DNA from 3 places in the Candidatus Pelagibacter sp. PS_44 genome. Region 1 is predicted to be linked to each of the others. Evidence: riboswitches for the same ligand, from Rfam matches in the RefSeq annotation. Region 1 holds a riboswitch; each other region holds the start of a gene.
The links. Region 1 has a riboswitch for S-adenosylmethionine ahead of AC5SLO_RS02845 (O-acetylhomoserine aminocarboxypropyltransferase/cysteine synthase family protein). Riboswitches for the same ligand answer to the same signal wherever they lie in the genome.
Positions count from the first base shown of each region.

Region 2: another riboswitch for S-adenosylmethionine. It lies ahead of AC5SLO_RS02125 (homocysteine S-methyltransferase family protein); the one in region 1 lies ahead of AC5SLO_RS02845 (O-acetylhomoserine aminocarboxypropyltransferase/cysteine synthase family protein).
Region 3: another riboswitch for S-adenosylmethionine. It lies ahead of AC5SLO_RS01625 (homocysteine S-methyltransferase family protein); the one in region 1 lies ahead of AC5SLO_RS02845 (O-acetylhomoserine aminocarboxypropyltransferase/cysteine synthase family protein).

Region 1 is NZ_CM182063.1:509,696-519,870, reverse strand. Features, by position in the region: gene AC5SLO_RS02875 (AEC family transporter) at 1-316, opposite strand, end outside; gene AC5SLO_RS02870 (homoserine dehydrogenase) at 316-1,608, opposite strand; gene AC5SLO_RS02865 (hypothetical protein) at 1,609-1,833, opposite strand; gene argC (N-acetyl-gamma-glutamyl-phosphate reductase) at 1,830-2,852, opposite strand; gene rpsI (30S ribosomal protein S9) at 2,886-3,326, opposite strand; gene rplM (50S ribosomal protein L13) at 3,328-3,789, opposite strand; SAM riboswitch class V at 3,929-3,997, shown strand; gene AC5SLO_RS02845 (O-acetylhomoserine aminocarboxypropyltransferase/cysteine synthase family protein) at 4,002-5,303, shown strand; gene AC5SLO_RS02840 (COX15/CtaA family protein) at 5,314-6,336, opposite strand; gene AC5SLO_RS02835 (chorismate mutase) at 6,379-6,669, shown strand; gene AC5SLO_RS02830 (50S ribosomal protein L33) at 6,671-6,862, opposite strand; gene AC5SLO_RS02825 (MerR family transcriptional regulator) at 6,864-7,241, opposite strand; gene AC5SLO_RS02820 (integration host factor subunit alpha) at 7,231-7,533, opposite strand; gene plsX (phosphate acyltransferase PlsX) at 7,533-8,537, opposite strand; gene rpmF (50S ribosomal protein L32) at 8,564-8,746, opposite strand; gene AC5SLO_RS02805 (ubiquinol-cytochrome C chaperone family protein) at 8,754-9,221, opposite strand; gene AC5SLO_RS02800 (hypothetical protein) at 9,220-9,684, shown strand; gene AC5SLO_RS02795 (sodium-translocating pyrophosphatase) at 9,686-10,175, opposite strand, start outside.
Region 2 is NZ_CM182063.1:388,167-398,341, forward strand. Features, by position in the region: gene AC5SLO_RS02090 (substrate-binding domain-containing protein) at 1-980, shown strand, start outside; gene pstC (phosphate ABC transporter permease subunit PstC) at 1,098-2,498, shown strand; gene pstA (phosphate ABC transporter permease PstA) at 2,491-3,750, shown strand; gene pstB (phosphate ABC transporter ATP-binding protein PstB) at 3,750-4,517, shown strand; gene phoU (phosphate signaling complex protein PhoU) at 4,520-5,218, shown strand; gene phoB (phosphate regulon transcriptional regulator PhoB) at 5,218-5,898, shown strand; gene AC5SLO_RS02120 (DUF1737 domain-containing protein) at 5,984-6,190, shown strand; SAM riboswitch class V at 6,486-6,550, shown strand; gene AC5SLO_RS02125 (homocysteine S-methyltransferase family protein) at 6,617-7,678, shown strand; SAM riboswitch class V at 7,682-7,746, shown strand; gene AC5SLO_RS02130 (OsmC family protein) at 7,751-8,302, shown strand; gene AC5SLO_RS02135 (NAD(P)/FAD-dependent oxidoreductase) at 8,421-9,764, shown strand; gene AC5SLO_RS02140 (hypothetical protein) at 9,790-9,975, shown strand; gene AC5SLO_RS02145 (hypothetical protein) at 9,976-10,175, shown strand, end outside.
Region 3 is NZ_CM182063.1:302,445-312,619, reverse strand. Features, by position in the region: gene AC5SLO_RS01655 (aldehyde dehydrogenase family protein) at 1-835, opposite strand, end outside; gene AC5SLO_RS01650 (DUF1244 domain-containing protein) at 1,151-1,396, shown strand; gene AC5SLO_RS01645 (class I SAM-dependent methyltransferase) at 1,409-2,125, opposite strand; gene moaB (molybdenum cofactor biosynthesis protein B) at 2,142-2,642, opposite strand; gene AC5SLO_RS01635 (sulfite exporter TauE/SafE family protein) at 2,661-3,407, shown strand; gene AC5SLO_RS01630 (2OG-Fe(II) oxygenase family protein) at 3,437-4,027, shown strand; SAM riboswitch class V at 4,117-4,180, shown strand; gene AC5SLO_RS01625 (homocysteine S-methyltransferase family protein) at 4,190-5,098, shown strand; gene AC5SLO_RS01620 (DUF3726 domain-containing protein) at 5,099-5,533, opposite strand; gene AC5SLO_RS01615 (DUF3726 domain-containing protein) at 5,542-5,709, opposite strand; gene AC5SLO_RS01610 (hypothetical protein) at 5,715-7,367, opposite strand; gene AC5SLO_RS01605 (membrane dipeptidase) at 7,367-8,335, opposite strand; gene purE (5-(carboxyamino)imidazole ribonucleotide mutase) at 8,450-8,941, shown strand; gene AC5SLO_RS01595 (5-(carboxyamino)imidazole ribonucleotide synthase) at 8,949-9,995, shown strand; gene AC5SLO_RS01590 (GNAT family N-acetyltransferase) at 10,005-10,175, shown strand, end outside.

The sequences.
Region 1 (10,175 bases):
TACCAGTATTTGGTAAAATCATCGGCGGTAGCTCCATACTTAGATCTCTTTTTAAAATAAAAAGAAGTATTAAACCAACTATGGAAAAGCCTCCAATCATAACTAAAGCATAGAAGAAGTAGGAGGTAAAAACTGCTAAAGTTATACCTGTGGTAGTTACAGTATAAAAAATCATTGCAGGCGTTCCTATATTACCTGCAAAATTAGTTATGAAATTAGTATCTATTTTTGGATTTTTATTCCCCAAGTAATAACCAATACCGATAACAAAAAAAACAGGAAATAAGACTTCAAAAATTTTGGAATATAATTCCATTAATTATAAATTCTAATTAATGTAGGATATTTAAGAATATCTTTATCTTTTTTAAATTTTGCAAGACAGTTATTTGAATTAAGTTCACTTGTTTTGTGAGTAATAATAACAACAGTAGCTTTATTATTTTTTTTATCTGGTGTTTGAATCATTCTTTTTACAGAAATTTTGTATTGAGCTAACCTGTTAGTAATTCTTGACAGAACACCAGGTTTATCTTTAACTTCAAATCTCAAATATAAAGAATTAGTATAATTATTGACATTATAACATTTTATGGACTTACGCTTGTTGTTAGGCATACCAAAGGGTTTTTTAATATCCCCTTTCAAAATTGAAAGTAAATCAGATAGTAATGATGAAGACGTAGGTCCAGGACCAGCACCCTCTCCTTGTAATATACTTTCACCAACAGGTTTACCCTCAAGTATGACGGCATTCATCACACCAGAAACATTACCAATATAAGAATTTTTACTTACAAGACATGGGTGGACAGTTTCAAATAAACAACCATTAATAATTTCAGAAATACCAAGTAACTTAATACGTAAATTTAATTGGCTAGCTATTTCAATATCTTTTAATTCAATTTTTTCAATTCCTTCCATTAAACATTTATATTTTGAAATCTTAGTATTAAATGCAAGAGCAGACAAAATTCTTACTTTAGCAAAAGCATCAAAACCATTAAGATCTAATTTAGGGTTACCTGGTTCAGCATATCCTAATTTTTGAGCCTTTTTTAAAACATTGGCAAAACTATCTTTAGAATTTCTCATTTCTGATAGAATATAATTGGAAGTTCCATTCAAAATTCCATAAACTTTAGTAATTTTGTTAGTTGCTAGACCCTCTTTAATAGTTCTTAATATTGGAATACCACCAGCAACAGATGCTTCAAATTCAAGATTAACATTATTATCTTCAGCTAATTTAGCAAGATAATCTCCATGTTTTGATATTAGGGCTTTATTTGGTGTAATAACGTGAATTTCATTTCTTAAAGCAGTTTCAACTACTTTTTTAGAAATACCATCAGACATTCCTATTGCTTCAAATAAAATATCAACTTTATTTAATTTAAAAATATCTAAAGGATTTTTAAAAAAGATATCTTTATTAACTTTAAATTTTCTCTTCTTTTTTATGTTTTTTGCAGAAACAGCTACAATATTAATTCTTTTACCTGTAATTAATTCAATTTCTTTTTTTTTTGTATTTAATTCATTTAGTAAATAATTACCTACTTGACCCAATCCAACTACAGCAATATTTAAATTCATTTTCATTTACTTGTTTATATCAGGATAGTCTGAGTTTTTTGAATATTCTTTAAGAAATAAATCAAATTCATCAAATGACATTAGTTTAAAATCTCCATTTTTTTCTAACATTTTAGTATATTTTTTTTTTTCAATATTTTTTTTGATAGAATCTTTGTTCCAGTAAGCAGAATCCTTATCTAAAGAACAAGACAATAAAAATAGAAATAAAAATACTAAGAAATATTTCATATTAAGCCCTCAGTCTTTTTAAATCCAAATCTAATGTTCATATTTTGTATAGCTTGTCCTGCGCCACCTTTAATTAGATTGTCTATTGATGACAAGATAATCACTTTATCTTTATACCTAGTTTTAGAAATTGATATATGGCAGTTATTTGTATTAATTATATCATTTGTACTTATTAAAGAGTTAGTTTTTAGAATTTTTACAAATTCATTATTGGGATAATGATTAATCAACACTTTTTCTAATTTTTTAATTGTAGATCCTTTATTTAGCTCTACATAAATAGTGCTTAATATTCCTCTAAACATTGGGGTTAAATGTGGTGTAAAAGTAAAATTTACTTTCTTTTTTGTAAAAAAATTAAACTCTTGTTGTATTTCAGAATTGTGACGATGAGAACCAACGCCGTAGGCACTTAAAGATTCATAAAGGTTTTTATTTTTATATTTGTCATGTACTCCTCTTCCAGCTCCGGAATATCCCGATTTAGAGTCTATAATTATATTATTAACTTTAATTAAATTTTTTTTAATCAATGGAATTAACGGTAACAATATTGATGTTGGATAACAACCCGGGCAAGCAATAATATTAAAATTTTTAACTTTTTCACCTGTAATTTCAGGTAATGAATATATAGATTTTTTAATATTTGAAATTGATCTGTGTTTTTGTTTATACCATTTTAGATATAAGGATGCATTATTAAGTCTAAAATCTGCTGCCAAATCAATCAACACATTATGTTTTAATAAACTATTTGATATAGATTGAGCTTCACCATTTGGTAATGCGGTAAATACCAAATCAACTTCTTTTAAAAATGATTTATTAAATTTAGTAATCTTGGGTAAATTTTTTGATTTTAATGATTTTTCATAACTAGTAATTTTCTTACCCACAGATGAGCTACCACACAAATATTTTATATTAATATTTTTGTGTTTAACTAATAACTTTATTAATTGAACACCAATATAACCAGTTGAACCAGCAACTAAAACATTAAGCTTAGGCATTGTTTATTATAACTATTTTGAAATAAAAAAGAATTATCTTTTCGAGAATTGGAAGCTTCTTCTAGCTTTTTTACGACCAGGTTTTTTTCTTTCAACAGATCTTGAGTCTCTGGTGTTAAGTTTCTCTGTTTTTAGTGTACTTCTTAGTTCTGAGTCAAATAATATTAAGGCTTTTGCAATACCGTGAACCATTGCTCCTGCCTGTCCAGTGTGACCGCCTCCAGCGACACTACATCTAACATCATAAGCTGTTGCTTGATTAATAATTTCAAAAGGTCTAGTAATTTGCATTTTATGACTACCACTAGTGAAGTATTCATCCATTGTTCGACCATTAACATAAATTTTACCGGTCCCTTTTTTTAACCAAATTTTAGCAATTGATTTTTTTCTTCTGCCAGTAGCGTATTTGCTATCTTTAAAATCTAACTTGATCTTAGGTTTTTTTGATATTATTTGTGCTGTTTGTTCCATATTAATTTCTAATTAAATTTTTGCTATTTAATTTTCCTAAATCTAAAAGTTTTGGATTTTGAGCTGCATGAGGATGCTCTTCACCAGCATAAATTTTAACTTTAGTTAGTTGTTTTCTACCAAGAACACCTCCTGGTAACATTCTCTTAACCGCTAATTTTAAAGTCTCACCTGGTTTATTCTTTTCTAATAGTTTTTCAGGAGTTATTTCTTTAATTCCACCAGGGTGGCCCGTATGTCTATAGTATTTTTTGTCTTTAAATTTTTTTCCAGTAAATTTTGCATGTTCTATATTTTTAACAACTACAAAGTCACCATCATCCATGTGAGGTGTATAAGTAGTTTTGTTTTTTCCTCTAACAATCATTGCTATTATAGATGCTAGTCTTCCAACAACTGCTCCTTTAGCATCAATTTCAAACCAATTACTTGTTAATTCGCTACTTTTTAAAAATTTAGTCATAGAGCGTGGATTAATACTATTAATAATTATAAAGTCAATTTTATATTTCTCTTGCAATATAGCCATTTAATGGTAATTTTTGTTTGCCGATTTGTTCCTATTGCAGGCTAATAATTGCTAAAAAGGATTTTTTACCCACATTTTCGGTAGGCGCATTTGAACTGTATTGTATGCCTTGCATAAAGCAAAAATACTAAAAAAGGAGTATTAAGATGAGTACAAAAAGACAAAACCCAGAAACTATCGCATTGCATGGTGGTGATTATAGAAGTGATCCAACTACAAAAGCTGTAGCTGTCCCAATTTATAGAACAACTTCATATCTATTTGATAGCACTGAGCATGCGGCCAATTTATTTGGTCTAAAAGAGTTTGGAAATATCTACACAAGAATTATGAATCCAACCAATGATGTTCTTGAAAAAAGACTGGCTGCCTTAGATGGTGGATTAGCAAGTTTAACTGTCTCTTCTGGGCAAACAGCTTCAACCTTTGCTATCTTAAATGTTGCTCAGGCTGGGGATAACATTGTTAGTTCTACAGATCTTTATGGTGGAACTGTTTCATTGTTTACTCATACATTGAGTAAGCTTGGTATTGAAGTTAGATATGCTGATCCAGCAGATCCTAACAACTTTGAAAAAGCAATAGATGATAAAACTAGAGCTTTTTATGGGGAAACATTGCCCAATCCTTATTTAAGAGTATTTCCTATTAAGGAAGTTTCTGATATTGGAAAAAAATATAATATTCCATTAATAGTTGATAACACCGCCGCCCCTATCATCTGTAAGCCAATAGAGCATGGAGCTGCAATAGTGGTTTACTCACTTACAAAATATATAGGTGGACATGGTACAGTTGTGGGTGGAGCACTAATTGATGGTGGAAATTTTGATTGGACAGCCAATCCAAAAAGACAACCCTTGTTTAATGAACCTGATGCAAGTTATGGTGGCGTAGTATGGGGTAAGGCAGTTCCTGAATTAACTGGCGCCAATGTATCCTTTGCTGTTAGAGCAAGAGTTACTCTTTTGAGAGATCTTGGAGCTGCATTAGCTCCTGATAATGCTTTTGGAATAATTCAAGGACTTGAGACAGTAGCCTTGAGGATGAAACAACATTGCTCTAATGCGGAAAAAACAGTGGATCATTTATCTAATCATAAAAAAGTTTCTAGAGTGATTTACCCAACCAAATATGAAGGAGATATTGGTAAAAGAGCAAAAAAATATCTTGATGGAGGAAATGGTGCTTTAATAGGAATAGAACTAAAAGGTGGCATTGAGTCTGGTAAGAAATTTATAGAAGCTTTAAAAATGTTTTATCATGTAGCAAATATAGGAGATGCTAGAAGCTTAGCTATACATCCGGCAACGACAACTCATAGCCAACTCACGGAGCAAGAATTAAGTGCTGCAGGAGTTACTCCTGGATATATAAGACTGTGTATAGGATTAGAACATATTGACGATATAATAGATGATCTTGATCAAGCACTTAGTGCTTCATAACAATTCTTTATCATTTTAAAAAACCGCTTGAGTTTTTATAAATGAGTAAAATATAGGTTGTTAATACAAAAATAGAACCTAACTGGTGTAGTGATGCATACTTTATCTCTACACCAGATATTAATGTAATGATTCCTAATAATATTTGAATAAGTAAAGCTATGTCAAAAAGAATTACATTCTTTATGGCAACTCCTTCTTTAATAAATAAATAGTTAATAATCATAACAAGGATCACAAGCAGATAGGCTGTTGATCTATGTAAAAATTGAATAATAGAAGTATTATAAAATGACTCAGAGGTAAAAAGATCTAAAAATAAAACATCATTTGGAAAAAAAGTACCATTCATATCTGGCCAAGTATTATAAATTAAACCTCCATTTAAACCTGAAAGAAAAGCGCCCAATATAATTTGAATAATAATTAATAAAAAAATAAATAACAATAATGATTGTGGAATTTTATAATCTATTTTTTGAATATCAAAAAAATCCAAAATATACCAAAAAATTAAACATAAGATAAAAAGTGCAAGTGATAAATGAATTGCTAATCTAAAATGACTAACATCATTATTTTGTGTTAATCCACTAGTAACCATAAACCAGCCTAAAAATCCCTGCAAACATATAAGAAAAAATATAAAAAAATATTTATTAGAATAAAAATTAGAATCTCTATATTTAATCCATAAAATAATTAAAGGGATTAATGTAAACAAGCCAACAATACGTGCTAATAATCTATGTGCATACTCCCAATAAAAAATTACTTTAAATTCGTTTAAAGACATTCCATAGTTAATATTTTTATACTCTGGAATTTTTTTATATTCTTCAAAATACATATTCCAATCATTTGAATTAAGTGGTGGCAATATACCTGAAAAAAGCTCCCATGCTGTAATGGATAAGCCTGAGTCAGTTAATCTAGTTAAGCCACCTACAGCAACCATAAGAACAATTAGCAAAAATAGTCCTATTAACCATATCTTTAAATATTTTATATAGTTGTCGCTATTTACAAACATAAATTATACTTATAATAATTATTTTAATAACCAATTGATTAAATGTCGCCTACTAATAAAAAAAAACTTACCCAATTAAGAATAAAACTTGATAAATTAGATAATGATCTGCTTAAACTAATCAAAAAAAGATCGCTTTTAGTAAATGAAGTTTTAAAAGTAAAAATTTATAAAAAAGAGATAATCGATAAAACAAGAATAAGCTATATACTTAAAAAAATTAAAAAAAAATCAATCAAGACAAAAATTGATCCAAAAATTACAAACAGAATTTGGAAAAATATGATTTGGTCTTTTATTGATTACGAGAAGAGAAACTTTAAAAAGAAATAAACTATTTACTGTGTGGTGGTAGTTTTTTCTCCACAAACATTTCATGTTTTCTAGTAGATGGATTGTATTTTTTAGCAGACAATTTTACTTTAGCTTTTTCTCCACCTGCTGGCTTTTTTACATAATAGAAAAAAGGACTATCAGGTTTAGCTTCAGGGACCAATCTTACTTTAACGTGTGTTTTTTTTGCCATACTATTTAAGCTTTTTAATTTGTTTTACTAAGTTAGAAATATTTTTTAATTTATTTCTGAAATTATAATTAGCACTTATAGAATTATTTGATAATTCGTCAAGGTTTAAAGATTTGTCAGAATTGAGAACTTTTTTAACTCCATTAATTGTCATTCCTTGTTCTTTAAGTAAAAATTTAACTTTTTTAAGAACTTCTATAGTCTGATTATTATAATATCTTCTATTACCATTGAGAATTTTTGGTTTGATCTGTTTAAATTCTTTTTCCCAAAACCTTATGGTATGAGTATTTAAAGTACCCTTTTTGGCATTTACTAAATCTAGAATTTTAGCAACCTCACCTATTGATTTGTAAGCATCTAAATTTTTATTGATCATTTTTAGAATTTACTAAATCTTTAAAGTCTTTAGAAGCTCTAAATAAAACAACATTTCTATCAGATATAGCCACTTCTTCTTTAGTTTTAGGATTTCTACCAACTCTACTTTTTTTTTGTCTTATAGAAAACGTGCCAAATTTCGAAAGTTTGAGTTTTTTTTCAATTTTTAAATTTTCTAAGATTGTAGAAAAAAAATCATCAATTAAATTTTCAGAAATATTTTTAGAAAAACCGATCTGCATATAAATTGAGTTGATTAGATCTTTTTTGATAAGGTTGGTTCTTGTCATTAATTAATATTATTATTTATTTTTTCAATCAAATTTCCAGTTACCGTTTTAGAACAAACACTTAAAGAATTTGAAAAACCTATATAATCTGTTCCACCATGACTTTTAATTACTGGGGAGTCTAAACCAATAAAAATTGCACCATTATATAATCTTGGATCAAGTCTTTTTTTAAATTTTTTTAAATTTGAAATATTAAGTAGTGAAGACATTTTTCCAATCAAATTACCAGTCATTGCTTTTTTTAATTCACTTGTGATAAAATTAGCAGTGCCTTCAGCAGTCTTTAATGCAACATTGCCAGTAAAACCATCTGCTACTATAACGTTAACATCACCGTTCATTAATTGATTCCCTTCAATATAACCTTTAAACTCAAAATCGTTATTAGTTCTTTTATTCAATTGTTGATAAGTTTCTTTTATAATTTCATTTCCTTTAAGTTCTTCAGAGCCAATATTTAATAGTGCGACTTTTGCTTCATCGTTCGGATATAATGAATTAAATAAAGAGGAACCCATTATCGAAAAATCAATTAAATTTTTTGGACTACATTCAATATTTGCACCTAAGTCTAAAACAACACTCATATTCTTTTTATTTGGCCATAAGGCTGAAAGTGCTGGTTTATCTATATTGTTTATCATTTTAAGATTTAACTTTGAAATAACTAATAATGCACCAGTATTCCCTGCTGAAATTACTACATCAGATTTTTTTTCTTTAACACTCTGTATCGCTAACCACATACTAGTTTTTTTTCCTCTTTTTGCACCTTCCAATGGACTATCGGTTCCTTTAACAACATCTTCTGTATGAACTATTTCAAAGTTTTCACTAGGCAATTCATCAGTAATAAACTTTTCAATTTGACCTTTATCACCAAAAATTTGATAAAAGGTATTTTTATTGTTTTTGAAATGATGATTAATACCTTCAATAATTTTTTTTGGTGAACCATCGCCACCCATTGCATCAATAGCAATTTTGATTTTTTTGCTCATTCTATTTCTTTAATTGAAAAAATAATTTACTCTTTAGGGTCCAAAACTTGTCTACCACGATACATACCAGTTTTAAGATCTAGATGATGAGGGAGTCTATACTCACCAGATTTCTTATCTTCAACTATATTTTTAGATGAGAATTTCATATTCTGAGCTCTTCTCATCCCAGTTCTTGACGGTGATTGTTTGCGTTTTGGTACAGCCATAATAAAATTAATGTTTAACTACACCTTTTATATGTGAATTTAAAGTGTTATTTATCAAAAATTCAATATATTTATCAAAATATTTTACCAAATAATCGCTATTTTGAGCATTATCTAAAAATATTGTTAATTGCTCTTTTTTTGACTCATTATTTAAATGATCCCAATTATGAATTTTATCAATCATTCCATAAAATAAATTGAGATAATCTTTCATTTTTTTATTTATCGATTGGTCTCCATAACCAATCTCTCGGACACTTAGCTCCAATTGCCTGAAGACATAATCATAAATTTCTTGGAGTATTTCTTTATTGTTATCTTTTTTGTAAATTTTTAAAAAAAAAGCAAAATGTAATAGAAAAAAGATCATTCTGTCTGAAAATGTGTCTTGATTTTTAAAGTCTTTATACAATTCTTTATTTCTAGTTAATTTAACTAAATTATTGTAAATATTAATATAGTTTTTATTCATGAAAAAAATTTTTAATCTAATTATTCTTTTTTTATTTATTTCAAGTTGTACATTAAATAAAGTTATAAAGCATCATGGTGTGCATTTTTTAGAAAAAAAAAGTGAAAAACTTGTAATTGGCAAAACTAATAAAAATGATATCTTTGAACTTTTGGGTCCTCCATCTACAAAGGGTTCTTTTGACGAGGAATTATGGATTTATATGGAAATTCAAACAAGCTCAACAAAAATATCAAGATTAGGGAAAAAAGAATTACTAAAAAATAACATCTTACTTCTAGATATCGACAACAAAGGTATTCTGTCAAAAAGTATTTTCTTTGATAAAGATAAAATGAATGAAATAAAATTCTCAGAAGATACAACTCAAATGAATTATTCTAAAAATAGTTTTATCTATGAATTCTTGTATTCTGTAAGACAAAAAATCAACGATCCACTCGGAAAAAGAAAAATAAAATAATCTAGCCCGCAATCACCGCTAACAATAATAAAGCAACAATATTTGTAATCTTTATCATCGGGTTTACAGCAGGACCAGCAGTATCTTTATATGGGTCACCAACAGTATCACCTGTAACAGCTGCTTTATGAGCTTCTGAACCTTTTCCACCATAATTACCATCTTCAATATATTTCTTAGCGTTATCCCAAGCACCACCACCAGCTGTCATTGAAACTGCAACAAATAATCCAGTGATTATGACACCTAATAACATTGCGCCGACAGCAGCTAAAGCAGCAACTTGCCCACCAATTTGAAATATCACAAAGTATAAAACAATCGGAGACAGAACTGGTAATAATGAAGGTAAAATCATTTCTCTAATTGCAGCTAATGTTAATAAATCAACAAGTTTAGCGTAATCAGGTTTTTGTTTACGTTTCATAATACCTGGGTATTTTTTAAATTGCCTTCTAACTTCTATAACAACAGCCCCACCTGCTCTTCCT
Region 2 (10,175 bases), 120 kb from region 1:
TGATGCTATTTGCGTCAAATGTTCAAGCAAGAGATCAAATCCGGATAGTGGGGTCATCAACTGTTTACCCATATGCAACTGTTGTTGCTGAAAATTTTGGTAAAACAGGAAAATTTAAAACGCCCGTAATTGAAAGCACTGGAACGGGTGGGGGTATGAAATTATTTTGTGCTGGTGTTGGCACTGATCACCCAGATATTACTAATGCATCAAGAGCTATAAAATCTAAAGAAAAAGCATTATGTGAAAAAAATGGTGTAACTGAAATTATAGAAATTATTGTAGGAAATGACGGTATTTCTTTAGCTCACGCAGTAGATTCTCCAGATTCAAATTTTACTAAAGAACAACTTTGGAGAGCACTAGCAAATGAAGTAGATGTAGATGGTAAATTGGTTGCTAATCCATATAAACAATGGAGCGACATTGATCCATCACTTCCTTCTAAAAAGATAGAAATTCTTATTGCCCCACCAACATCAGGTACAAGAGATGCATGGAATTCTTTAGTAATGAGCAAAGGTTGTTCTAAAGAGGCAAAAGCACTTTTTGGTGACAAAGCTAGTAGCGAATGTACTAAAATCCGTGAAGACGGTTATGCAGTAGAAGCAGGTGAAAACGATACTCTAATTGTTCAAAAACTAGCATCAAATCCTGACGCATACGGCTTTTTTGGTTATAGCTATTTAGTTGGCAATAAAGACAAGGTGAAAGCTGCAGCTATAGAAGGAGTTAAACCTAGTCTTGAAGGTATTCAAGATTACTCATATCCAATAGCTAGACCTTTATTCTTTTATGTAAAAAAAGCACATATTGGAGTAGTTCCTGGAATTGACGCATTTATTAAAGATTTTACGTCAAAAAAAGCAATGGGACCAAGAGGTTACTTAGCTGAGATCGGTTTAGTACCTTTAGCTAAAGCAAAATATGATGTTGTAAGAACTGCAGCGGTCGAATTAAACACTATTAGCATCAAGTAATTTAAATTCCTCAAACACAATCAAGGCCAGAATAAACTTCTGGCCTTTTTTATTAGTACAATTTGTAGTTTAAAATTGTAACAAATCTGTAACATTAAAACTGTAATACATAAGCTCATGAATATTATAATTTTATTATTAGTTACAATATTTAGCTATCTATCATTTTTATATGGTCGCTCTAGAATTAGAAAAATTACATCAACACAATCTATAAAGATTAACGCTCTACCAAATTATTATGGTTATTATCTAGCTTTATGGTGCGCGTTACCAGCATTAATTATATTATTATTTTGGTCTATATTTGAACCAGCGATTATTAAATATTTGATCTCACAAACTTTAATTCAAAACGATTTAAATTATTCGGGGGACCAACTTAATTTACTTTATCAAAAAATTAGATCACTTTATGAGGGTAATTTTTCAGGAACCTTAACTGAAGAAATTAAAATAGGTGTTAAGAATTATGAAAATTTACAAACAATTGCTCAAAATTCTAAAATTGTTTTATTATTATCAACTTTTATTGCTGCTATCTCATATGGGATTTTTAGAATTTCAAAAAATAATAAAGCAAGACATGATGTTGAAAAAATTTTAACAGGATTACTTTTTGTATGTTCTCTAGTTGCTATATTAACAACAATGGGAATTATTTTCTCTCTTTTATTTGAAAGTTTAAAATTTTTTTCAGCAATTAATATTTTTGATTTTTTGTTTGGAATGAATTGGAGTCCTCAAAGAGCTTTCGTTAGTGATGCCTCAGCAATTACAGCTTTAGAATATGAAAATTTAAAAGGTGCTTTTGGTTCTGTTCCTTTATTTGCTGGTACAGCATTTATAGCTCTGATTGCAATGCTTGTAGCTGTTCCTATTGGATTATTTTCTGGAATTTATATGGCAGAGTACGCAAGTTCTAAAGTTAGAAAATATTCTAAACCAATTATTGAAATCCTGGCTGGAATTCCAACAGTTGTATATGGCTTTTTTGCAGCGCTTACTGTTGGCCCCTTTTTTAGAGAATTAGGTGAAAAGTTAAACTTAGAGGTATCTTCTGAAAGTGCTCTTGCTGCAGGATTGGTAATGGGAGTTATGATTATTCCTTATGTGTCTTCATTATCTGATGACGTGATTAATGCAGTCCCTCAATCTTTAAGAGATGGATCTTATGCAATTGGAGCAACCAAATCAGAAACTATTAAAAATGTTGTAATTCCTGCTGCATTACCAGGGATTGTGGGCTCGGTGTTATTAGCTGTATCAAGAGCCATTGGTGAAACAATGATTGTGGTAATGGCTGCTGGTTTAGCCGCAAATCTAACCATTAATCCACTTGAGTCTACCACTACCATCACCACTCAAATTGTAATGTTATTAATTGGCGATCAGGAGTTCGATAGTCCAAAAACACAATCTGCTTTTGCATTGGGCTTAACACTTTTCTTTGCAACATTAATTTTAAACTACATAGCCTTAAGATTTGTTAAAAAATATAGAGAAAAATATGAATAAAGAGCAACGATTAAAAAAACGACATAATGCTGAAAAAAGATTTAAGCTCTATGGATTAACTTCTATTTTACTAGCAATTTTTTTTGTAATCTTTTTATTAAATGCTATCTTTTCAAAAGGCAGTGGCGCATTTTTAAAAACAACTATAGATGTTGAGGTAAATTTTGATGCTGATACTTTAGAATTAAGTGAATCGCCTACACTCGAAGATTTAGAAAATACAGATTACTATGAACTAGCAATTGATAGTATTCTTAAAGTAAAAAAAGTTAATGGTTTAACCGAAGAAAAGTTATTAATTAATTTATTTAGTCCTGATTATGAATATGAAATAAGAAACTTTTTACTTGATAATCCAAAAGCTTTAAATCAAACCACTGTATTAAAACTAACTGCATCAGATGATTTTGATCAATTGCATAAAGGTAATTACCCTAGAGAACTTCCAGAAGAGCAAAGACGGATTAATAATTTTCAATTAAATCTTTATGACGAATTAGTTAATGAAGGAAAAGTTAATAAAATATTTAACTCATATTTGTTTACTAAAGGAGATTCAAGAAACCCTGAACTTGCAGGAATTGGTGGAGCCTTAGTGGGTTCATTTTTTACCATTGTAATTACTTTATTATTATCTTTTCCAATCGCTATTGCAGCTTCAGTTTATTTAGAGGAATTTGCTCCTAAAAATAAAATTACTGATTTTATAGAAATTAATATAAATAATTTAGCAGCAGTACCTTCCATTGTATTTGGATTATTAGGTTTGGGTATTTTGCTTGGGACCTTTCATCTACCAAGATCAACTCCATTAGTTGCAGGAATTACTTTAGCCTTAATGACTTTACCAAGAATTATTATTCCATGTAGAGCTTCCTTAAAAGCAGTACCTCCTTCAATTAGAGAAGGAGCACTTGCAATTGGCGCATCTAAAGTTCAATCAGTTACGCATCATGTTCTGCCTTTAGCAATTCCAGGCACTTTGTCAGGAACTATTATTGGTTTGGCCCAAGCGCTTGGGGAAACAGCGCCCTTAATATTGATTGGCATGGTTGCTTTTGTGGTCGATATTCCATCTATTCCAACGGATCCATCAGCTTCGTTGCCAGTACAGGTTTATTTATGGTCTGAACAAGCAGAAAGAGGGTTTGTAGAAAAAACATCAGCAACTATTATGGTTCTTTTAAGTTTTTTAATTACATTAAATTTTATAGCAGTTTACTTACGACAAAAATTTGAAAGGAAGTGGTAATGAAAAATAATAAAATAAAAATTAAAAGCAGTAATTTAAATGTGCATTATGGAGAAAAACAAGCACTCTTTGATGTAGATTTGGATATCTATGACAAAGAAGTTACAGCTTTAATCGGTCCTTCTGGATGTGGAAAATCAACCTTCATAAGATGCATAAACAGAATGAATGATGTTATTGATATTTGTAAAGTTGAAGGATCAATTACAATAGATGATGAAGAGATCATTGACAAAAATCTGGATGTTGTAGGGCTTCGAGAGAAAATTGGTATGGTTTTTCAAAAACCCAATCCTTTTCCAAAAAGTATTTATGATAATATTTCTTATGGACCAACCATTCATGGTTTAGCAGAAAATAAAACAGATATGGATGAAATTGTTGAGAATAGTTTAAAAAAAGCAGCTTTATGGAACGAAGTTAAAGACAGGTTAAATGAAGCAGGCACAGGTTTATCTGGAGGTCAGCAGCAAAGATTATGTATTGCAAGAGCCATATCAGTAAATCCTCAAGTTATTTTAATGGATGAACCGTGTTCGGCACTAGACCCTATTGCCACTGCTAAAATTGAAGAATTAATTGATGAACTTAAAAAAAGTTATACAATAGTCATTGTTACTCATTCAATGTCCCAAGCTGTAAGAGTTTCTCAAAGAACTGGCTTTTTCCATTTAGGAAAAATAATTGAAGTGGATACAACAGAAAAAATATTTAAAAACCCTGGAAATAAAATGACCCAGGATTATATTACAGGGAGGTTTGGTTAATCATGTCAGATATTACACATATTGTTAAATCCTACGAGGATGAATTACAAAGTTTAAATGATAACTTAATTAAAATGGGTAGCTTAGTTGAAGCTCAGTTGACAGATTCAATGGAGGCCATCATCAAAGTTGATAAAGAAGCTGCTGAAAACATTATTAAAAATGATGAAAAAATTAATGAGTTAAGAGCAACTATTGAAGAGCAGATTGTAACAGTACTCGTTAAAAGAGCCCCGATGGCAATTGATTTAAGATTAACTATTTCAACTTTAAAAATTTCAAGTGATCTTGAACGTATTGGTGATTTAGCAAAAAGTGTTGCTAAAAAGATCAAACCTTTACCACGCGATCTTCCAGAAGAGTTAATTGCCAGTTTAAAAAGATTAGGGGAGTTAGTTCAAAGACAATTGAAAGATGTTTTGGATGCTTATCTTAACCAGTCAAAAGAAGCTGCTGTTAAAATTTGGAAATCAGATGAGAGAGTAGATGATTTAACACATATCGCAATGAATGAAGTTGCAAATTTCTTAAGCAAAGATAAAAAAAATTTAGATCTAGCAACACACTTATTGTTTGTGACTAAAAATATTGAAAGAGCAGGAGATCATATTACTAATATCGCTGAAGCTTTATTTTATCTAATCGAGGGAGAACATATTGAAGGAGCAAGACCTAAAGGTAAAGATTTTGATCCAAACTAATGAGCGTTAGCATTCATATTGTAGAAGACGAACAACCCATTATCACTTTAGTTAAATATAACCTTGAAAAAGAAGGTTATAAAGTTTCATCATCAGACAATGGCAATGAGGGTATTGAAGATATTAAAAAATTATTTCCAGATCTTATTTTATTAGACTGGATGTTACCTGATTTTTCTGGCGTAGAAATTTGTAAAATTTTAAAAAAAGAAAAAAAATTTAAAGAAATTCCAATCATAATGCTTACTGCTAAGGGTGAGGATGAAGATAAGATTAAAGGGTTAAACTCTGGTGCAGATGATTACGTCACCAAACCATTTAGTTTCCCAGAATTACTTGCAAGAATAAAAGCGCTACTTCGAAGATCTAAGCCCTCATTAGTTTCTGATATTGTTGAATTCGAAGACCTTAAGGTGGATAGATTAACACGACGTGTTTTTAGAAAAAACAAAGAAATTCATTTGGGACCCAAGGAATATGATTTAATCAATTTTTTTATTAAAAACCCTAAACGTGTTTACTCAAGAGATCAAATTCTAGAGAATGTTTGGTCTGATAATATCAATGTTGAAACAAGAACAGTTGATGTTCATATAAGAAGACTTAGACAAAGTATTAATATTGATGGATTTAAAGAATTAATTAGAACCGTAAGATCAGCTGGCTATTCATTAAATTAGTAATGACTGTAGAAGCGTAAAGACTTAAAATAATAATAATAAACTGAACATAGACACATGATTTAGGACTTGTTAAGGTCTGATTATGAAAGGTTATAGATTTATTACAAGTGACGACACTTCAGAATTTTGCCATCGTGTAACGGTGGCCATATCCAACGGATGGAAATTGTATGGTGAACCCAAAATGACTTTTGATAAAAAAAGAGGGGTCATGCGTTGTGCTCAAGCAGTTATAAAAAATTCACCTCAGAAAAAGTATTCCAAAAAGATGAAGCTATCATCGATATAAATGGCAGATCAGATATTACCCTTTGTTTATATGCTAGGGATACTCTTATTAGTACTCCCAGCTTTTCTACAATCTAATTCTAAATTAAAGCAGTTTTTAACTAATCTTAGTATTTGGATTGTCATTATTCTCATAATTTTAACTATTATTTATTTTTTCAATTGACAGTTTGAGAGAAAGTTGATTATATGTGATTGCGCTGAGTTAAGTTAAATTGCAGAGCGCGTTATAAATCCTGCTAAAGCGACGCTTCAACCACCGCTTTAGACAGGTGGTTTTTTTTTATCTTTCATAAAATTAAGCCGGGCAGTTGAACCATATTGTGCGCCCTGCATTTGCTTAAGCACTAAAAAGGAGAAAAGAGGCCTATGAATATAACCTCTGATTATTTTGTGACCTTTTTTCTCCAAAACAAGAGGAAAAAAAATGAGCACAAATAAATTAAAAGAAAGATTAGATAAAGGACCTGTTATATGCGCAGAAGGTTTTTTATTTGAGATAGAAAGACGTGGCTATATGTCATCAGGGGAATTTGTTCCAATGGTGTCATTAGATCATCCTGAAGTTTTAGAAAATTTACATAGAGAATTTCAACACGCAGGATCTGATGTAGTTGAGGCCTTTACTTATAATGGCCATAGAGAAAAAATGCGTGTTATTGGTAAAGAAGAACTTCTTGAACCACTAAATCGTTCAGCATTAAAAATTGCTAAAAAAGTAGCACTAGATACTCCTAAAGGATCAAAACCAAATTTGATGGCAGGTAATATTTCAAATTCAAATATCTGGAAACATAATGATCCACAATCTCAAAAAGAAGTTGAAGGAATGTTTACAGAAATGATTGGTTGGGCCGTTGAAGAAGGTGCTGATATGTTAATTGGTGAAACTTTTTATTATGCTGAAGAAGCTTTTAAAGCTTTAGAGATAATGAAAAAAACAGGTTTACCAACTGTATTAACCATATCTCCAATGGGTGAAAATAAAATGAGAGATGGAAAATCAGTTGTTGATACCTGTAAAGAGCTAGAGCAATTAGGGGCTGATGTTGTTGGTTTAAATTGTTTTAGAGGACCTGCTACCATGTTTCCTTTTTTAAAAGAAATTAGAAAAGCAGTTAAATGTCATGTTGGAGCTTTACCTATTCCTTATAGAACCAGTGAAGATTACCCAACATTTTTTAATCTACCAGATCGAAGTAATTGTCAGTGTCCATCACCTCATGGAAGAACGTTTCCAACAGCATTGGACCCACACTTTTGTAATAGATATGAAATAGGTAAATTTGCAAAAGATGCTTATGCCCTAGGCATTAATTACCTTGGAGTATGTTGTGGAGCAAACCCAATGTTGATTAGGGAAGTTGCTGAATCTATTGGTTTAACTGTTCCAGCAAGTAAATATCGAGAGAACATGGAAAATCATTTTATGTATGGAAAAAATAAAAGAATTCCAAAACATATGACTGAATATGGAGACAAAGCGTAAATAAATTAAGAAGGGCATTTAACTAAATTGTGCGCCTGACATATGTCGAAGCACTAAAACAGGAGAAAAAAAATGAGTAACAATCTAAAAGAAACAATAAGTAATCTACAGAAGGATTTTACAGCCAACCCAAAAAATGCTGTGGTCCAATATGAAAGCAACTCAATTCTTAAAGAAGGACTTCAATCTGTAGTCACTCTTAGAGAGCATAAATTAGTTGTTGATGAACCCAAAAGTTTTGGTGGTAAAGACGAAGGTCCGAGCCCAGTAGAGTTAATATTAGCAGCGTTAGCAACGTGTCAGGAGATAACTTATAAAGCATTTGCTACAGCAGCGGGTATTAATATTGAGAGTGTTAGTGTTAAATTAAAAGGTGAATTAGATCTTCAGGGTTTTTTAGCTTTAAATAAAAACACTAGACCTGGCTTTCAATCCATCTCAGGCACTGTTGATATTAAATCTTCATCACCTAAAGCAGAAATAGATAAATTGATTGATACAGTAAATACACATTGCCCGGTATTAGATATTTTATCAAAAGGAGTTCCTATTAAATTGTTTCAAAAGGTTTCTTCAAGTTCTAATAATAAAGAGCACATAGAGCAAAGAGTAAGTGCTGCTTAACTAATCTAACTCAAGCCCTATGAAAAATAGGGCTTGAGTCTTTTAAGTTCATTTCAAATCCTAAAAAATTAGAAGTTTGACTAGAATTAACTATTAATTGCGTGCTAGGGTCTTGTTAATGAAAAATATTTATCATTCTGATATTTATCAATTTAACACATCAGTTAGTAGTTATTGGGAAGATCATTCAAGCGAAAATTTAAATCTAGATAAACTTAATAAAGATATCAGCTCAGAAATTGTTGTAATAGGTGGAGGGTACACTGGTTTATCCTGTGCAATTAATTTAATAGAAAATCATAATTTAGATGTCATTTTAGTTGAAGCAGGAAAAATAGGTTGGGGGGCTTCATCTCGTAATGCAGGTTTTTGTTGTCTGCCACCAAGTAAGATGTCTTTTAAAAAGATGCAATCTATTTACGGTAATGATGAAACTAAAAAATTCTTTAAAAACTCTGTTGAAGGCTCAAATTATACAAAAGATATTATACAAGAATATAATATTGATTGTGATGTGACGGGGGATAGTAATTACGTTGTAGCCCATCATCCAAATAAGTTTAAAGATATTAAAGAACAAGCTACAGCTTATAGAGAAGAGTTTGGCATTGAAACTGAAATTTTTTCAAAAGAAGACTTTGATAAAATTGGCCATGGGGGCACAGAGCAATTTGGAGCTTTTTCTTATAAACCTGGTTTTGCAATCAATCCTCTTAAGTTTGTTAATGGCATTGCAAAATACGCTTTATCTAAAAAATTAAAAATCTTCGAGCACACTAAAGTTGATAAAATTGATAAAGATAAGGGTGCTTATATTTTAAGGACTAAAGAAGGATCTATTCGTTCAAAAAAAATAGTTGTTGCAACAAACGGGTTCTACCAAGAAGGTTTAATCCCAGAGATGAATTCAAGAATTTTACCAGTAATTTCAAATATTATTGTCACCCAACCCTTAACCGAGCAAGAAATTGACCAACATAATTTTAAAACATTTTCTCCAATAGCTAATACTAAAAATCTTTTATATTATTATCGAAAGTTACCTGACAATCGAATTTTATTTGGCACTAGAGGGGATTTAAGTGGCAGTGATCAATCTAATTTAAATATGTCTAAGAAAATGGAAAAATTTTTAAAAGATATTTTTCCTAAATGGAAAAATATTAATATTGATTACAATTGGCGGGGATTAATTGCTTTATCTCAAAAATTAACTCCCTCCATTGGTAAAATTGATAATGAAGAGATTTATTATGGATTTGGCTATAATGGGGTTGGAGTGAGTGCTGCTCCTTGGACCGGTAAACAACTGTCTAAGTTAGTATTATCAAACAGTAAAGAGTTAGATATTTCAAAAATTTATAAAGGATTACCTAAGAAGTTTATCTTCCCTCAATTAAGAACATTTTACTTTAGATTAGCAGTATGGTTTTATGCAATTAAAGACAGATTTAATATTTAAGAAAATATATGATAAAAATTAATTTATGAATGTATTTATAATTTTATCAGTATTGGTAATTGTTCTAGGAATTATTTTACTAGTTGCATCACCTGCTGCGTTATTTACTTTGAATTGGAAAGAAAAGTCAGGAAAAGACAAATTTCTGATGTTCTTATTTTATGGTATTTTGGTTTATATAATAAATATTATTTTTTGGATTATAAAATAAATGAAAAAACTTTTAGGGATCGTGGTTCTGGGTTTGTTGTTGAGTGGGAATGCATACTCAGAAATGGCCACATGTTTTGCTGGTGAGTGTGAATTTTTTATTGGTATTTGGTATGAATATGCTGAAACTAATTGTATGCAATCTTTAATGATGGAAGAAGTAGATCAAGGTCCTTTAGGTTTTACAATAGTTGAAACAGG
Region 3 (10,175 bases), 210 kb from region 1:
TTGGAGATTTTCCACCTAATTCTAAAGTTATTGGAATTAAGTTTTGTGATGCATATTGCATAATTAAACGTCCAGTTGTTGTCTCACCAGTAAAAGCAATTTTTCTAATTCTTTTAGATGAAGCTAATGGTTTACCGGCCTCAAGACCAAAGCCACTTACAACGTTAACAACTCCTGGAGGTAATAAGTCTCCAATAAGTTCCATTAAAAGTAAGATAGACGCTGGTGTTTGTTCAGCTGGTTTTAGAACTACACAGTTACCTGCAGCAAGTGCTGGTGCAAGTTTCCATGTTGCCATTAACAATGGAAAGTTCCATGGTATAATCTGACCAACTACACCAAGAGGTTCAGGTATATGATAAGAATATTCACTATTACTTATCTCAGCGACCGAACCTTCTTCTGCTCTTATTACTCCAGCAAAATATCTCCAGTGATCAACAACTAATGGTAAATCTGCTGCCATACATTCTCTAATTGGCTTTCCATTATCTAAACACTCAGCAGTAGCTAATAGTTCTAGATTTTTTTCAATTACATCTGCTATTTTAAGCAGCATGTTTGATCTTTCAGTTATTGAAGTAACTCCCCATGTAGGAAATGCAGCGTGTGCAGCATCTAAAGCAGCATCAACATCTTTAGCATCAGATCTTGGAACAGAGCAAATAACTTCATTATTAATTGGGCTTACGTTATCAAAATATTTACCTGATTTTGGTTTAACGAATTTACCCCCTATAAAATTTCCATATTGCTCTTTAAAAGGAAATTTAACTTTAAGGTGAGATGTATCCAGTAAAGGAGACTTCCCAGCTTTGATTGTTTCTGTACTCATCTTTTTTACCTTTCTTGTTTTTTTATTTTTTAGCTTAATATTTATTCTAGATTTTTTAGAACTCTTCTTAGTCGCAGACTTTTTGGTCACAACTTTTTTATTTTTTTTTATTTTTCTAGATTTATTGACCAACTTAGATTTTTTCTTTTTGGCCTTAGTTTTTTTCTTTTTGGCTTTTTTTCTCTTTTTAGTTGCCATAATTAATTTAACCAAAGAAACTGCGTAGGATCTACTTTTATAAAAATTTTATTTCTACCAATGATTGAATTAAACCTACATCTTGTGCTTAATTGAAATGTGTCTAATATTTTAATTATGACTGAAAATAAAAAACAAGAATTACAATCAGCTACTTTTGAGAGACTACTTAAACATTTAAATGAGAGAAAAGATGTTCAAAATATAGATATTATGAACCTTGCTGGTTTTTGTAGAAACTGTTTATCAAAATGGTATCGAGAAGAAGCTGAGAAAAGAGGTGTTGAAATTTCAGACCTAGATGCACGTGAGCATGTGTATGGTATGCCTTATTTTGAGTGGAAAGAAAAATATCAAAAATAACTATTATTTAATTTAAATTATTTTTATTAAATCTTCATATTCAATAATATTCATAAGTTCTTTATGCTTATAAAAATAATCTTCAAAATTAAGTTTAGAAAAATTTTGAATATCTATTTTTAAAGGGTTTTTATTTTTTCTATTAAAAATTACACCTATTCCAAAATCAGCGTAACAAGTGTAAGTATCAATATTTTTTTTTATTCGACATTCTACTATTGCCTTCCAAACATCACCATTCCATGTTATTTGACATCTAGGCACAGCTTGTTCAAAGTAATTATTTGGCAAACAGTCATGAAGTAAAATTATTCCATTTGTGTTTAGTGCTTTAAGTGAGTTTTCAATATCTCTTTTAACCTGTGAATAATAATGAAGTCCATCTATAAAAATACAATCAAATTTTTCTTTATTATCTTTAAAAAACTCATCACTAGTTTTTCTAATTGTTCCACCAGAAACAGGGTCTACTCCTACTTTTTTATCACATTTAATATTTTTAAATAATTCATCATGAAAGGTTCCTATTTCTAAATAAGATTTATATTTTTTTGTTTCAATTATTTTTTGTACAACAGTTAGCCTGTTCGGTTTATCTGAAAAATCAAAACCAATATTGCCTAGTTTTTTATCTCTAAAATACTTTTCAATAAAATAATTTAATTTTAAAATATTTCTACTTCCTTGTAAGCGTATATATTTCTTTTTTATAAAATTTTTTATGTTCATTAGATTGTTTTATATATTACTTCTCTTTTAGCCTTGGAAACAGCTCTACAAAATTACAAGGTTTATGATTTACATCTAACTGGTGTTTTAAAATTCCATCCCAGGCATCCGTGACCCCACCTGAAGATCCTGGTAAAGCAAACACATACTTACCGTTAGCCAGTACAGCACAAGCTCTAGATTGAATGGCAGATGTACCAACTGTTTTTAAACTTATCGTTCTAAACACCTCTCCAAAACCTGGAATATGTTTGTCAGCTATTTCGTTTATTGCCTCTGGTGTAATATCTCGACCCGTAAGTCCAGTGCCACCTGTTGTAATTACAACGTCTATTTCAGATTGATTAATCCAATCTTTAAGGATTTTAATAATGTCTTCTTTATTATCTTTACAAATTTTTCTATCTACTAATTTATGTTTAGCCTCCTCTATTTTTTTTACTAAGATCGCACCTGACTTATCATTCTCAAAAGTTCTGGTGTCCGTAACAGTTAAAAGTGCTATATTTACAATCATAAATTTAAAATAATTATTGTGATCATATTATCATTTTTATTTCTTCTAACAGCAACTTTATACTCTAGTGTTGGATTTGGTGGTGGCTCTACCTATCTAGCTCTTCTGTTGATTTGGGATGTTCCTTACTTAATCTTTCCTGTAATTGCTCTTTTTTGTAATATCATTGTCGTGTCAGGAAATTGTATTAACTATATTAAAGCTGGAAATATCAATCTTAAGATCCTTGCCCCATTTTTAATATCATCTGTCCCACTTGCATTCATAGGTGGCTCTTTATCAATAAATAAAGAAATTTTTGAAATTTTACTTTTTGTAGTCTTAACACTAGCAGGAGCTTTACTTCTTGTGAAATTTAAATCTTTTGATCAAAAGATTGAAGTTTATAAAGAGATGCCAAAAATGTTATCATTATTAATAGGCGCATCTATTGGATTTGTGTCTGGTGTAGTTGGAATTGGTGGTGGAATTTTCTTAAGCCCCATATTGTTATTGATTAGAGCAGATAAAGTAAAAAATATTGCAACTGCCGCATCATTATTCATACTGATTAATTCTCTATCAGGTCTTGCTGGTCAATCTACAAAGTCATCAATAATAAATGGGCTTTATGATTATTGGCCATTATTTTTGTTTGTTTTAATAGGCGGTCAACTAGGAAACTATTTAAATCTTAAAATTTTTCCTGCAAGAATGTTGGCTCTAGTGACATCAGCACTTGTCATATTTGTCGCTATTCGAATAGGATTGAAGTTGTTTGCATAACGAAAGTATTAAATTATTATAGATAGAATATGAAAACATTTAGAGCTTTTGGACCAACTATAGGAAAAACAAAGTTATCCAAAAAAATTATTAGTATATTAAATAATCACGTTGATAAGACTCAATCATCTATAAAAAATGATTATAGTTCTAAACTAGCAAGTCAAATTAAGAGTGAAATCAAGATACCTAAAACAATAGTTAATAAAAATTTGTCTAAAGAAATAATAAAAAATATCAAAGTTTATCTTGATAAGTCAGAAGTTAAAAAAATTAAAGAAATTAAGATAATTAACCTATGGGTAGTAAGACAATTAAAAAATGAGTATAACCCCATTCATTATCATGGAGGACAATTATCAGGGGTTGGCTATCTTAAAATCCCAAAAGATATGAATCAAAATAAATTTCTTAAGAATAAAAAGATTAAAACTAATGGAACTATTGATTTTATCAATGGTCAAAAAAATTTTTTAAGTAAAAGCATCTACAATTTAAACCCTAAATTAGGGGATTTATTAATTTTTCCTAATTATTTAATGCACACAGCTTACCCATTTAATGTTGATGGTGAGAGAAGATCCTTCTCATTTAATGCTAAAATATTATTTAAGAAGTGATTTACTAATTAGTCTATTAGATATATAAATACATTAACCGATTTGATCCATATTGCAGGTACTAACTGCTAAAAAGGAAATCATTAGATAATTGGTAAAGGTAGTTGGACTATATTGTGCACCTGGCATAAAGCTAAAGCACTAAAAAAGTAAGGAGTAAAAATGGATATTAATTTTTTTAAAACAACACGAATTCTAGATGGTGGTATGGGGCAAGAATTATTAGCTCGTGGTATGAAACCTAATGGAACATTGTGGAGTGCTAATGCATTGCTTAAAGAAGAATATCATCAGCTATTATTAGATACTCATTTAGATTTTATTAAAGCTGGAGCTGAAGTTATTGTTACCACAACTTTTACAACTAGAAGAGTTAGGTTACGTGATAATAAAGTTGAGGATAAATTTGAATACCTAAATAAAAAAGCTGGGGAGATAGCTCAAAAAGCTAAAAAACAATTTCCACATATTTTTATAGCCGGGGGTCTTCCACCTCAATATTTAACTTACGAAGAAGATACGAGAGCAAATGAAGAAATTAAACAAAATTTTTATGATCAAGCAAAATTACTTGATCCATATGTTGACTTTTTTTATTTAGATGTTTTATCAAGTGTTAAAGAATTCAGACTAGCAATTGAAGCAATCCAGGATTTCAAAAAACCTTATCTGATGGGCGCACACATATCTGAGGGTGTTAATCTTCCAAGTGGTGAAAAAATATCTGATATTATAAATAATATTGACCACAAAAATTTACTTGGGGTAATCTTGTCTTGTATTTCACCTGAAAATTTTTCTAAAAATTTGGAAGAGGTTAGAAATTTGGGTATTCCTTTTGGATTTAAGTTTAATGCATTTGAAACAACCAAGCCCAAAAATGGATATACTAATCATTATAATAAAAGTAAAACAGGAAATCCAAATGAGTTTTTAGGTCAAAGAAAAGATTTAACACCTCAATTTATGGCTAAATTTGTTAAAAAATTTAAAGATGATGGTGCTACTATTTTAGGTGGATGTTGTGAAACAAGGCCATCTCATATTAAAGCAATGAGTGAAATTAGATAGCTAATCGTTATCTGTTAATCCAGCACCAGCTCCACTTTGTTTTAATGATTCATTTTCTTCAACAAATGTTTCCTCTGAAAGTTTATAAAGTTCATTCCATTCTTCAATATTAAAGGAATCTCTATTTTCGATAACTTTAAAATAAATATTGTCAGCAATCTCAATAATTTCATTTTTTGCATAATTTGAATAAATATTATTATTAAAATTTAATAGAAACTCTTTATCATCAATCTTTAAGAAAATTCTTTTTCCAATTACTGCTGTAGCTCGACTTATAAATGGTAGAAAAAGTAAAGGATAGAGTACCTTTTTAAAGTTTATCTGGTTTAATTTTTCTAAAGTTTTGATTTGATCTAAAACATTTACTCCAGAAATTATTGGACAATATCCGTCTCTATTTGCTATGTTGTCTTGATTAATCATACTAATCATATCAAGACTTAATTTTTTTTTTTCTTAAAAAAACTATTAAGATTTTTAATTCCAGGCAGATTGAAAATCTCGAGCAATCTTATATTCTTTGCAACTTCTTCTGCAATGCCCCAGGAATAACCGGCAGCTCTACTTGCTCTTTTTGAAACAGTTTCAATTTCACTTAAAGACTTCATCTTCTTTAATTATAAACCCAATACTCGTCATAGTTTTTTAATTGTTCTGGTAAGGGTGCGCCTTGAAACATGCATATTCTTAACCATTTATCAGAGCGTGGATCAAATTTTAAAGCCCCAAAAAATGACAATTTTAATCTCAACATATCAATTGGTATAATTGTTTTACCAATTGTATTATCCTGTATTTCTGAATAAGGAAATTTTTCAACTATAAATACTCTTCTAATAACATGTCTCAATTCGTTATTGGTTGATAAAAATTTAGCAATAGTCCAATTATTATTAGTTTCTAATAATACTTCATATAATCGTTTAATATCTCGAGCGATTGCAAGAGGCTGCTCTAATTCTGCACCCATTTCATCAAATCTATTTGCTAATCTTGGCTCCTCTTTATTTTTTGATATAAACCAAAAATTTAAATTATTTTCATCTTTAGAGAAATCTATATCTAAAATATCTGGATATTTATTTTCTATAATTTTTCTTAATTCTTCTACAGTTCTATCAGTTGGAATATTAAAGTAATTTTCTTCCTCTGAGCTCATTCCTTTAATAAGTGATGAGACAATATCATCATATGGCTCCATCATCATTGAAACAACATACTCAATACATTCCTCACAATATTTCTTTTCTAAATTTGAGTACAATTCATTAAAAGCATACTCTTGGTCAAAATCAAAATTTTGATCTAAAAACAAAATAAGTCTATTTAAATCTTCAAGTAAAGACTTAATCTTATTTATTTGATACTCACTCTCAGTATTCCACGAAGTAATATTTTTTATTGATTTTTTTAAACATTCTAAAAAAATATTCTGATCTTTTTTTGATACTTTTTTTATTTCTCTTATTTTTTTTAGAGCAATTTCTCTTGCTGATATCCAATTATTTAAAAGTGTTGGATGATTAACAATAAATGGGGCCATGCCAAGCCCAGTTGAATTTCCAATGCCTAAACTTTTACAAATATTTTCATCAAGCTTTACGGCTTTTTTTGGATTTTTAGTTTTTGCAACATGATTGACTTGATCAAAAGTAAATTGTCGAACTAAATAAACCAACATCATTTCCAGTCTAAAAGGTCCATATATTTCTTCTCTATCTTTAATTCTAAATCTATCTGCTAACCCAAACTTACCTGAACCATAAACTGCTGTAGTTCTATATAAATATCCAACACTATTTAGTAAATTTTTATCAGGTTGTTTGCCCTCACTTAAATTTTCAACAACATGATTAAAAACTCTAACTGATTTATTGGCTCTGGATAGTGTTAATTCTTTAAAAGAAAGCCTTCCAAATTCTTGCTTTGGCACTTCATTTCTTAAACGTTCAATATCTTGTTTTGTAGGAACACCATCATGAAGCGTGAAGGCTGCGTCCCACTTTGTAGCAATTACTCTGTCTGATCTTTCGCTTTCGTCTAATTCATTAGCAAAGCAGATTAGGGAATACACTCTATTTTTTTTCTTAAATGAATAAACTGCCGTTCCATACCCTTTCTCATTTAATTCAAATAAATCTCTTTTATAATCCCAGTCTTTAAACTCATTTAAAAAACTTCTTAAAAATGAAAGTTTAGATTGGTGAAATGATCCAAGTCTAGATAATTTCATTACTACATTGGGGTCTCTTAACTCAACATTCATTAATTCATACCTTTGTAAAAATTATACCAATTATTTCCTAGAATTCCGTTTACTTCATTTTCTGAAAAGCCAACTTTTTTAAGGCCAGCTTCTATATTTTTAAAACCTCTTGCATCTAAAAACCATTTTGGTTGCTCAGGAAAACCTGGTTTATTTTTAGAGCCTTCTCCATAATTTCTACTTTTTGTCCAGGTACCATTTCTCATCCACTCAACAACAGTGTCTGGTTGATTCAAACAAAGATCAGAGCCAATTCCAATATATTCTGCTCCCATTATTTCAGCAGTTTTTGCTGCCATTTCACAAAAACAATCTAGCGTACAATTTTTGCCATTTTTTAAATGATGTGAATAAAGAGACAGTCCTAACATTCCTTTATTTTCAGATAAAATTTTTAAAAGTTCATTAGATTTATTTCTTTTTGCTGGGTGCCAGAATGATGGATTGGCGTGAGTGATTGCAATTGGTTTTTCACTTATTTTAATTGCATCAATTGTACTCTTTTCCGCAGAATGAGACATGTCAATTACAAATCCCAGTCTGTTCATTTCTTTAATTACTTCTCTTCCAAAATTTGTAACTCCACTATCTGTATTTTCATAACAGCCTGTGGCTAGTAACGATTGATTATTATAAGTTAATTGCATAAATCTGCAGCCAAGATTATATACCTTTTCAACTAAGCCAATATCGTCTTCTATAGGAGAGCAATTTTGAAAACCAAAAAATATTGCAGTTTTATTTTCTAATTTTGCTTTTTCAATATCTTTAAAATCTTTACCATGAAATATAAGGTCTGAATTTTTTGTAAAATGATCTTCCCATTGTTTAACCACTGTTTTTAACTCATTAAAATCTTCATGATAAACAATAGTTACGTGTATCGCATCAAGACCTGCTTCCCTATTAATTTGAAAAACTTCTCTAGACCAATTGCAGTATTGCAAGTTATCAATTTTGAAATTCATAATGATTTTATTTGTTATAAAGAATATCAATAAGTTGAATAAATTCTATTAATTTTATTGAAATATTTAACTTAATTTGAAATAACAATTTAAGTTAAGATGGAATTAGATTAAATGAGCAAAAATAATAAAAAAAAAGTATCAATTGTAATGGGTAGTCAATCTGACTTTAAAACCATGATATTTTGTGAAAAAGCCCTAAAAAAATTAAATATAAAATATGAAACTAAAATCATATCAGCTCATCGAACACCAGATCGAATGTATCAATATGCTAAAGATGCAGAAAAAAATAATATAGGGGTTATTATAGCTGGTGCTGGTGGTTCAGCTCATTTACCGGGAATGATTTCTGCACTTACATCAATACCAGTTTTGGGAGTTCCAATTGAAAGTAAAAAACTTAAAGGACTAGATAGTCTTTTATCAATAGCTCAAATGCCAAAAGGTATACCAGTAGGTACTTTAGCAATTGGTGAGGATGGTGCAATTAATGCTGCGTTATTAGCGGCATCTATAATTGGAATAAATGATCTTGGTGTAAAAGAAAAATTAGATCAATGGCGCTCAAGTCAAAGTAAAGCTGTTAAAAAAAAACCTAAATAATTTACATATGTTTAAACCAACTCTTGGAATAATAGGCGGAGGTCAATTAGGTAGCATGCTAGCAGTTGCAGCAAAAAAATTAGAAATTAAAACTGTAATTTTTTGCGATGATGTAGACGCTCCTGCCCAACAATTTGCAAATGATTTTATTCATGGGGAATATAATGATCAAAATAAGATTAAAGAATTCATTAGCAAAGTTGATGTTATTACTTATGAATTTGAAAATATTCCTTATGAGACACTAAAAGAAATCAATAAGATAAAACCTGTTTTGCCAAAACCTTCAGTTAATAGAATAATTCAACATAGATTAGCAGAAAAAGATTTCATTAATAATTTGAATATTAGAACTACAAGATACGTTTCAATTGAAAAAAAATCTGAAATAGAGTCTGTTGAGGATCTTTTGCCTGGAATTCTTAAAACTGTAACTTTGGGGTATGATGGCAAAGGCCAACATCCAATTCAAAATTTAGAAGCTTTAAATTCTCTGAATATTGATTATTCAAAAGGTTATGTTTTAGAAAAATTAGTCAAACTCAAAAAAGAAATTTCAATTATTATTACAAGGTTTGATGTTCGAAAATATGAAATATATGAACCTATTGAAAATGTACATGAAGATCAAATTTTAAGAAGCTCTAAAATACCAGCAGAGATTAATAAAAAAATATTAGAGCAATCAAAATTATGGGCAACACAAATTGCTGAAGAACTAAAATATGTGGGAACTTTGTGTGTTGAGTTTTTCATAGACAGAAATGAAAATTTATATGTAAATGAAATAGCGCCACGAGTGCATAACTCTGGCCATTTAACTATTAATGCCTATAATATTAGTCAGTTTGAAAACCATATAAGAGCTGTTTGTAAATTAGATCAACTGCCTATTAAAAAAATCTCTGATGCCCAAATGTTAAATATAATTGGAAATCAAATAATCAATTATAGAGACAAGAAATATGCTGAAAATGAATTTTTCTTTGACTATTTAAAAAAAGAAATTAAAGAAAAAAGAAAAATGGGCCACTTAACAACTTTAATTAGTTAAAAAATTTTCATGTTAAAATCAATTGAAGGTAACTTTGATCATCCAGATGTTAATTCACTTTTAGTTAAGCATTTTATAGAACTGAGATCCGTATCACCAGAGGGAAGCGCTCATGTACTCGATATCGCAGGATTAAAAAATCCTACTATAAAATTTTGGAGCTTATGGGAAGATGAGGTA